Regions from separate parts of the Pseudofrankia saprophytica genome, predicted to be linked through region 1. Evidence: riboswitches for the same ligand, from Rfam matches in the RefSeq annotation. Region 1 holds a riboswitch; the other holds the start of a gene.
The links. Region 1 has a riboswitch for ZMP and ZTP ahead of FRCN3DRAFT_RS0204860 (phosphoribosylaminoimidazolecarboxamide formyltransferase). Riboswitches for the same ligand answer to the same signal wherever they lie in the genome.
Positions count from the first base shown of each region.

Region 2: another riboswitch for ZMP and ZTP. It lies ahead of FRCN3DRAFT_RS0229590 (serine hydroxymethyltransferase); the one in region 1 lies ahead of FRCN3DRAFT_RS0204860 (phosphoribosylaminoimidazolecarboxamide formyltransferase).

Region 1 is NZ_KI912266.1:1,106,267-1,111,054, reverse strand. It holds gene FRCN3DRAFT_RS0204870 (TetR/AcrR family transcriptional regulator) at 1-140, opposite strand, end outside; gene FRCN3DRAFT_RS0204865 (nuclear transport factor 2 family protein) at 237-1,070, shown strand; gene FRCN3DRAFT_RS0204860 (phosphoribosylaminoimidazolecarboxamide formyltransferase) at 1,100-2,245, opposite strand; ZMP/ZTP riboswitch at 2,280-2,362, opposite strand; partial or broken gene FRCN3DRAFT_RS57360 (HhH-GPD-type base excision DNA repair protein) at 2,530-2,625, shown strand; gene FRCN3DRAFT_RS0204855 (carbon-nitrogen hydrolase family protein) at 2,865-3,845, opposite strand; gene FRCN3DRAFT_RS0204850 (SDR family oxidoreductase) at 4,397-4,788, opposite strand, start outside.
Region 2 is NZ_KI912266.1:7,028,729-7,033,516, reverse strand. It holds gene FRCN3DRAFT_RS52040 (alpha/beta hydrolase) at 1-1,580, shown strand, start outside; ZMP/ZTP riboswitch at 1,691-1,777, shown strand; gene FRCN3DRAFT_RS0229590 (serine hydroxymethyltransferase) at 1,890-3,152, shown strand; gene FRCN3DRAFT_RS0229585 (aldehyde dehydrogenase family protein) at 3,237-4,622, opposite strand; gene FRCN3DRAFT_RS0229580 (AMP-binding protein) at 4,622-4,788, opposite strand, start outside.

The sequences.
Region 1 (4,788 bases):
AAATGGCGGAACACGGTCGCGATGCCGACCTCGGCGCGGCGTGCGACGTCCTCGGTGGAGCCGGCCGCGCCGTGCTCGCCGAACACCGCTTCGGCGGCGGCCAGGATGCGCTCGCGGTTGGCGACGGCGTTCTTCCGCACGGCTCTCACCTACCTCCGGTCCGGCCCTGCCGCCCTTGTAAACGAAGTCCAGACTCCGCTACTGTTGGCGGAGTCGCGACTTCGTTTGGAGGCTCGATGGTACCGACACCTGCCCCGGCCGACATCGTTCGCATGGTCACCGCCGGCGTGAGCCGGCTGGTTTCTGGTGATCTCGCACCGGACGAGCGGGAGCGTCAGCTCGACGCGCTCGCCGGCCTGTACGGGGAGCGGACCGACGTCCGGCACCCGTTTGCGCCGTTGGGTGATCAACCGCTGCGTACTCGTGCCGAGCTGCGCCAGCACTTCGCCGGGTCAGCCGGGCGAGTAGCCGGTGTTCGGTCGTTCGCACCGACGGAGATGGCCGTGCATCGGACGGCGGATCCGGAGGTGGTCGTCGTGGAGTTCACCTACACCGGGATGGCCGACCGCGGCGAGTTCGCCCTGCCGTGCGTGTTCGTGGTCCGTGTCCGTGACGGGCAGATCGTCGAATCCCGCGACTATGCCGACCACATCGGCCTGGCCCGAGCCTTCGGCCGGCTGGAGCCGCTGGCGCGGGCGCTCGTGGACGACACCGGCCGCGCACCCGCCGGGCCGACGAAGGCCCAGACAAGTCGGGGCCTGGCGCATCGCATGCACGCGGCGTTCAACGCGCTCGACCTACCGGCGGTCGACGAGATCTTCACCGCTGACTTCTACAGTCACCCGCTCCAGTCCCGTGGACCCGGCATGGTCAAGGAACGGTGGCTCGCCATGCGCACAGCCGCACCGGATCTGCGCACGGAGGTCGTTGACCTGGTCGCCGAGGACGACCGCGCCATGATCCGCTCCCGGCTGACCGACAACACTGGAGAACTCATCGAAGTCATCCGTGTCGCCGACGGACGGATCGCGGAACTGTGGGGCGCTCGCACCGGTCCCGTCGGGACATGAACTCGGTGCTGGAGGAAACCGAAAGAACGTCAGTGTCGGAACAGGCGCAGTCCGGTGTGGACGAGGGCGACCTCCTGATCGTGACAGGCGGCGATGACCTCCGCGGAGCGGATTGATCCGCCGGGTTCGGCCACGTAGCGCACCCCGTGACGGCGGGCGTGAACGATGTTTTCCGGGAAGGGCAGAGCGCCATCGGAAGCTAGGCTGACCTCGTCGAGCCGGCTCAGCCACTGGGCGCGCTCCAGGGCGGTCAACGGCGGGGCCCCTCCAGGCCTGGGTGGGAGGCCGGAACCGGCGGCGCCAGTGTCGAGGTACTGAATCTCGTCGTTGATGCTATCTTGGATCTTCGGGTTCTGGCCGATGTGCAGCGCTCGGACGCGGGGGTGGCGGCGTAGCCACCAGGTGTCGGATTTCGCTCCGGCGAGGCGGACGCAGTCCACCCGGGATTGTTGGCCCGCGCCGACGCCAAGCGTCATCCCGCCTCGGACGTAGGCGACCGAGTTCGACTGCGTGTGACGGGCCACGATCAGGCCAAGGAGCAGGTCGTCGAGGGCGTGGTCGGGCACCGTGCCGACGCGGACATCAGCCAGCGTCTGCCGGTTGGGCACGGCGTCGTCCCAGGTCTGGGTGAAGCGCATCCCGTGCACCTCACGGATCTCTCGGGCGGGCGGCCGGTGGGCAGGGTCGGCTTCCAGGACCAGGAACGTGCCGTTCTTCTTCGCGGACAGGGTCGCCACGGTCCCGGGCTCATAACCGGGCGCGACGATTCCGTCGCAGACCAGTCGGCGCAGCAGTACGGCCAGCTCCGCGTCGACCGGGGCGGAAACCGCGGCGAAGTCGCCGTAGGAGCTTTTCGGGTCAGTGTCGCGGGCCCGCACGTAGGCGCTCGTCAACATCCCCACCGGCGACGCGCCGAGCCCGTAGGTCTCGGTCATCGTCTCGTCGAGCGGCCCGGCGAGTGCGGCACCGGCGGGTGAGAGATGTTTGAAGGAGGCGGCCGCGGGCCGGCCCAGGGCATCGGCCGCCTCCCTGACGAGTTGCCAGGCCTCCAACGCGTCCAGCATGTTGATGTAGGAAGGCTGGCCGTGCAGGACCCGCACCGGCGGGCTGGCGTCGTCGACCGGGTTGGCCGTCGCCGGCTGCTGGTGGGGGTTCATGCCATACCGCAGGTCCATCGGCCGTCCTCACGTCGCGCGGAGTCATCTGCGCGTCGCGGGCCCAGGCGGTCGGCGTCGACGGTCTTCCGGCCGTTCCCCGGTGGTCATCCACCCGCGCCAGTAGCGGCCATGCGCAAATGTAGCAGCCACACGTCAGCCCGCGGCCGTCCTCGGCGGGAAAGGCGGATGACGGACACCGTCGCGGCCTGCTGTGGCCCTTTCACGGACGTGGCTGACCGACAACACCGTGATCTGGCCAGCGGCGAGGCGACCGCCGCGCAAGGGCCGGCTACCGTACTCACGTGGGACTTCACCTGAGCCAGAACGACGCGGCGGACGAACTGCTGACCAATGACCCGCTCGCGCTGCTGATCGGCATGGTTCTCGACCGGCAAGTCGGACAAACAAGGAACGGCTGGGGCCTCGTCTCCCGATCCGTGCATCGGCGACAATGAAACGTGGCGGCGCCCGGAGTACGGCCGGACTCGCCGACGGGCTTCTGCGACCTCGCCTTTCGTCTGGCTGCGCGGAGGATGCCGCCGGTGCGTCAGGGCACGCACCGCGGCGGCGCCGCCCGCCCGAAGCGTCTACCCGGGATGGGCGAAACGCTTCGGGCACGCCCGTCGAGACCTTCGTGTTAGAGCGAGCTTCGTTGTGCTCGAGGATCGTCGTCGACGACCGCGGTTGCGTACCTGCCGGCGCGGGCCGTTCGGCGCCAGGGGCGCGCGAGGCTTTCATGTTCGCGGTCGATATCGACGGTGGCGATGGCCGAGGTGGCGTGCGGTCCGCATCGGGTCGCCCAGTGACCGTCAGGCCCAGCGATTCCGGACGGCGCGGCGGCCGCGTCGACGGCGACCGTGGCATAGCTGATCCAGTAGCTGTTGGTGCTGGCATGCGCCTGTGTCTGCAGGCCGAAGGTGGTGCCATTGTCCATGGTGGAAAGCAACACGCAGTGAACGTCGGCTCGCTCGTACTCGGCGAACAGCTCCGGATACACGCTTTCCATGCCGAGCGCGCACCCGAACCGCACCTCGTCGACGTCGAAGGTGATCGGACTGATGCCGGGTGTGTACAAATAGCTGACCTTGGTGTTGGACAGCATCCGTTCGTCGTAGCGGGTGATGATATGGCCGTGGTCGTCGATCACGTAAAGGCTGTTGTGTGGACGATGTGGCTCGGTGAGTCGGTGCACGGCTCCGACGACTGTCCACAGCCGCAATGCCGCGGCGTGTTTCCTGATCGCCTCAAGCTGGCCGCGCTGGGCCGCCCAGTCGAAGCGGCTCCAGTCGGCGTCGGCCATGGTGGTCGGATCGCTGGACAGGATCCGCTTATTTGGCGAGCAGAGTGCTCCCTCGCAGAAATGAATGAGGCGAGCGCCTTGATCGCGGGCCTCGGTCATCAGACGACGTACGTCGTGGCCCACCCGTTGAAACGCTTCGGCATCACGCGGATCCGTCGGCGCGTCGAGCTGGGCGACCGAGATTCGGAAGGGATTGGTGTTCGGCATGGTGGTTCCCTCGGAGGGCTGGCGGAAGTGCCGAAGCGCGGCCGTGTAGGACTCGCCCGTCCTGCGCGCTCGTTCGCGCACGCGCTGCTTGAACGCCTTGTTCGCCGTCATCGGCTCTCCCGCGTCCCGACGTCGAGCACCCAGCGGCCGTCGACGTTCGAGACGAGCGGACCTATGACGACGATCCGAGGCCTGAGCCCCTTTGCCTCTCACCGTGGTCGCGCTGGGACGACCCTCCGAGGTCAGGCGTGGATCACGCCCTGCCCCCAGCTTAGCCCAGGAACGGCCTCGGCGACTTCACAGTCGCGCGCTGCGGCTGCTCTAGGACCTGGGTCGCGGCGCACCGAGCCTCGGCACAGGTCGACGGCCAGGGGGCGCCCTAACCGGCACCCGGACCCAGACTCTCTCGCGGAGCACGGCCATCGGCGTCGCCGTCGCCAGGCTCGCCGGCGGCAAGGTCGAGGCTAGGTACGCCGTGCGGGTCCGGCCACCTGTCACATCGGAACCTGACCGGTGTAGGGATGGTCGTGGCGTGTCCGGCTACGGTGATGGCGAGCGCCGCTGTGACGGCGTTGTTGATCGGGATGGTGCTGAAGCGGCGCATCGCGGAAAGGCAGAGCGGTGGCGCTGCCTCTCCGCGACTGGCATGGTCTCCGGCGTGGTTACCAGGTCACCGGGCCGTTGGCGTCGATGAAGGTTCCTGATTCCGCGTCGGCGGGCAGCATCGCGGCCGTGACCACGATCTGCGCCGCTTCGTCGGCGGTCAATGGCGCCTGCTGTCTGTTGATCGGTGTCAAATCCGTCTGAACGAAGCCGGGACACACTGACGTGACCTTGATCGGGGTGCCCTTCAGGCTTTTCGCCAGCTCGACGGCGATGCTGTTCAGGGCGGCCTTCGAGCTTCGGTACGCCGGCAGGAGCATCGAGTAGTACGGCGAAAGAGGGTTGTTCTGGTCGGTGAGCGAGCCCATGGTCGACGAGACGTTGACGATCCGACCAGCGACGCTCTCGCGTAGCAGCGGCAGAAAAACCTCCGTCACGGTGACCGGCCCAA
Region 2 (4,788 bases), 5.9 Mb from region 1:
GCACGGGACTGGAATGCGCGACGCTGCCCGTCCCGCTGGACTACGCGCATCCCGGCAACGGGACGATCGATCTGGCGGTGATCCGCCGACCGGCGGGCGAACCGGCGCGGCGACTTGGATCCCTCGTCTACCTGGAAGGCGGCCCCGGGGTCTCCGGCGTCGACTCCATCCGGACGTACCCGGAGCTGTTCGACAAGGCGGTACGCGACCGGTTCGACATCGTCGGGTTCGACCAGCGGGGTGTCGGCGCGAGCGCGCCCGTCCGCTGCCTCACCGACCGGCAGAAGGCCAGCGAGCTGTCCGGCGGCGCCGTCGTTCCGCACCGGGCCGCCGGAGCCGGCGCGGGCGCGGGTGCCGGTGCGGGTGCCGGGGCCGGCGAGGAGATCGACGAGGACGTCGACCGGCTACCGGGCGGCTCTTCGGGCTCCTCCACGGCCGTCTCCCCGGACGTCGTCAGCCCGGCTCACGGCCCGTCCTCGTCGCCCGCCACGGCCGCGCCCGCCGGGCAGCCACCCGCCCGGGAGGGCGAGGTGCTGGCCGGCTTCGAGGACACCGCCGCGTCGGACCGGCTGGTCGCGCGGGGCTGCGAGCGCTGGAGCGCGACGCTGCTGCCGTACCTGTCGACCGAGTTCGCGGCCCGCGACCTCGACGTGCTGCGCGCCGCGCTCGGTGACGATCGGCTGACCGCCTACGGCGCCTCGTACGGCACGGAGCTGGGCGCCACCTACGCCCAGCTGTTCCCGACCCACATTCGCGCCATGGTCCTCGACGCGGTGGTCGACCCGAGGCTGTCCGCGAACAGTCCGTTCGCGGAGACCCGGTTGCAGGCCCTGGGCTTCGAGGCGGCCTTCAACGCCTTCCTCGCCAGCTGCGCGAGCGACCCGAACTGCGGCTTCGGCCACGGCGACCCCGGGGGCGCCTACGACCGGCTGATCGCCCGGCTCGCCAAGCACCCGATCTACGCACAGGGCAAGGACGCCGACAGGACCCGGCCGGTCGACGACTCGACCGCGATCACGGCCGTGCTCCAGCTGCTCTACAGCGAGGAGCAGTGGCCGATCCTCGCGGTCGCCCTGGAGCTGGCCGACGAGTTCAACGACGGCTCCGTGCTGCGGTCGCTGGCGGACCAGGGATCCGGACGGCGCCAGGACGGCACGTACGACAACTCCTTCGACGCGAACACCGCCATCAACTGCGCCGACCAGACCTATCCAGCCGACCTCGCCGTCTTCCGGCGGTTCGTGCGCGATCTCTCCCGGGAGGCCCCGCGCTTCGGATCGTCCCTGGCGCTCGGCGGCATGACGTGTGCCTTCTGGCCGGTCCCGTCCGCCGACCGTTACACCGGGCCGTTCCGGGCCGAGGGCTCGCCGCCGATCCTGCTGGTCGGCACCACCGGCGACCCGGCGACGCCGTACCCGGAGGCACGCTCGCTTGCCGGCCAGCTGGAGAACGCCGTCCTGCTGACGTGGCGCTCCTACACCCACGGCGCCTACGAGGGCCCCAGCACCTGCGTCCACAACGCCGTCAACCGCTACCTGATCGACCTGGTCACGCCCAAGCCCGGCACCGTCTGCTCCTGACCGCCGGACAGCCCCTGACCGCTCCCGACTGCTCCGACCGCTCCTGACCGCGTCGGTCCGGTGCCCCCGCCGGGCGTGGAAAGCTCGCCAGGGGCGGGCGGCTAGACTTCAGGCCAAGTCGTGACTGGCGTGCTGGGGTGGAATCAACCACCGGGGAGCGACCGATCGGCACGGCACCGTGCGCCTGGGTGTCACCGGCGGACAGCGCCTGCCCACAGTGCGCATCGTCCGTCGGCGGCCCATGCGGACGACCTACCGGCGACGTGTGGACGCGGACGGGCCGGGCAGCCACATCCCTGGAGGTCTCCCATGCACGAGCCAGCCATCAAACACCTCGTCAGCGCCGATCCGGAGATCGCTGACCTGGTCGAGTCCGAGGCACGGCGGCAGTACGAGAAGATCCGCCTGATCGCGTCGGAGAACTACGTCTCCACCGCCGTTCTCGAGGCGGCGGGCACGATCCTGACGAACAAGTACTCCGAGGGCTACGTCGGCAAGCGGTACTACGAGGGCCAGCAGTTCATCGACCCGATCGAGGCGCTGGCCATCGAGCGGGCCAAGTCGCTGTTCGGCGTCGAGCACGCCAATGTCCAGCCATACTCGGGCTCGCCGGCCAACCTCGCCATCTACCTGGCGTTCCTGCAGCCGGGCGACACCGTGATGGGCATGGCGCTGCCGATGGGTGGCCACCTCACCCACGGCTGGTCGGTCTCCGCGACCGGCAAGTGGTTCCGCTCGGTGCGTTACAACGTCCGCCAGGACACCGGCCGGGTCGACATGGACGAGGTCCGCCAGCTCGCGCTCGCCGAGCGCCCGAAGGTCATCTTCGCCGGTGGCACCGCGATCCCGCGCACGATCGACTTCCCGGCGTTCGCCGAGATCGCCCGCGAGGTCGACGCGGTCCTGGCCGCCGACATCGCGCACATCGCGGGCCTGATCGCCGGTGGCGCGCATCCGTCGCCGGTGGGCTACGCACCGGTCATCTCGACCACGACCCACAAGACGCTGCGCGGCCCGCGCGGCGCGATGCTGATGACCGACGCGGCCCACGCCTCGGCGATCGACAAGGCCGTCTTCCCCGGCCTGCAGGGCGGCCCGCACAACCACACCACCGCGGCGATCGCCGTCGCGCTGCGCGAGGCGGCGACGGCCGACTTCCAGACGTATGCCCACCAGATCGTCGCGAACGCGGCGGCGCTGGCCGAGGCGCTCACCGAGCGCGGCTTCGACCTGGTTTCCGGCGGCACCGACAACCACCTGATCCTCGTCGACCTCACCAGCAAGGGCATCGGCGGCAAGCCGGCCGCGAAGGCGCTCGACCGGGCCGGCATCGAGCTGAACTACAACACCGTCCCGTACGACACCCGCAAGCCGTTCGACCCGTCCGGGCTGCGCCTCGGCACCGCCGCGGTCACCACCCGCGGCATGGGCCCCGGGCAGATGCGCCAGATCGCCGCCTGGATCGACCAGGCCGTCAAGGCCGCCGCGGACGACGACGAGGCGGTCCTCGCCCAGATCGCCGGCGAGGTCCGCGACCTCACCGCCGGCTACCCCATGCCGGGCTGGGCGTAACCGCTCGCCAAGCAACGACGTATCCGGCCGCCAGGCGTCTCGCCTGGCGGCCGGCCGCCGTTCGTCTGCTGGCATCGAGCAGGCCTAATCCCGGATGACGGCCTTGGTGCGCATCAGGAACTCGCCGAGGTAGCCGTCGTGCGGAACGTTCGGGCGCATCCAGTACGTCGGGTGGTCGCCGAGGTAGACGTTGCTGATCGACGGGTCGTCGACCAGCCGGTCCACCAGCCCGGCGTCCTCGGTGATCGCCGTGAGCACCAGTGTGTCGCGCAGCGGCCCGGCGCCGTCCTTCGCCGACCACGGCGCCACCCAGACGCACGGGAAGCCCAGCTCGATGCCGGTCTGCGGCGCGTCGGCGCGGTCCACCTGGAAGACGGCCGGGCGCAGCACGGCGCCGCCGCCGGGCAGCGGGTCGACGATCCCGTCGCCGCCGAGGCGCCCAGTGGCGTCACCGGCGTGGTCGAGCAGGTACTTCTCCACCGCGCGGGCCGTCTCGATCGGCTGGGTGGGCAGCACCGCTGCCTCGTCCTGCGGCGGCAGGCTCGGGAGCGCGGCCAGCCGCTCGGCCAGCGCCTTCGCGAGCGGGGTCGGGTCGCCCTCGACGTAGACCGCGGTCGTGTTCACGCACGCGGTGCCGCCCTCGTCGGCCACCGAGTCGACGATCATGTCCAGGTGTGGCCGCCAGTCCCCGCCGGAGACGAGGATCTTCGACCGGCCCGGCCCCTGTGGCAGCACCGTGCCGTCATGGGCGTACTTGCGGACCACCTCGTCGCCGCCGTAGGCCATCGACAGGTCCGCCGCCCGCAGGATGTCGTCGGCGACGGTGTGGTCGGTCGGCAGCAGCACCACCTGGTCGGCGCCGAAGCCGGCGTCGCGCAGCGCGGTGATCAGTCGGTACGGGGTCAGCGGCTCGCGGCGCGACGGCCGGACGGCGACCCGGTAGCCGAGCGCCAGCGCCTCCGGCCACAGCGAGTGCACTCCCGGGTGGTTGCCGGCCGCGTGGACCGCGAACACCTCGGCGCGCCGGGTCCACACAGCGCTTCCCTCGCGGGTCGCCGGGTCCCGCCAGCTCTCGACGGCGGCCGTCGGGCGGGCGCACCCGACATCCGAGCCGGCGCCGGCGAGGCTGCGCGCGATTCCCTTCACGGCCGAGCGCACCACGGAGATCGGCATCCCGGACATCCGGCTGACCAGGTGCGTGTACTCGTCGGTCGGGATCTCGGCGGGCGCGCCGTGCTCGAACGCCTCGGCGGCTCGGGCCAGCGCCGCGAGCCGCTCCTGCGCCGGCAAGGTCTGCGCCCCCCGCAGCGCGGCCATGGCGCGGTGCACGAAGAGGCGGGGGACCAGGCTCAGCTCGGCCATCGGCGTCCCCGTCACGTCGTTGATCGTCAGCCGTTCCCGCGACCGGAACGGCCCGCCCGGTCCGAGCGCGTCCAGCTGCAGCAGGTCGGTGCTGACCGGACTGGTCATCAGTACACCCCCTCGACCACCGTCTCCCCGCCGAACACGTGGACCGGAGTGACGTCGGCGACCGAGTCGCCCGCCTGTCCGGACCCCGGCGGGGGCTCGACGCGGGTGGCGAGGTCGCGTTCCAGGTTGTTCGGCAGCAGCGCCGAGCGGCTCACGTGGTTCATCA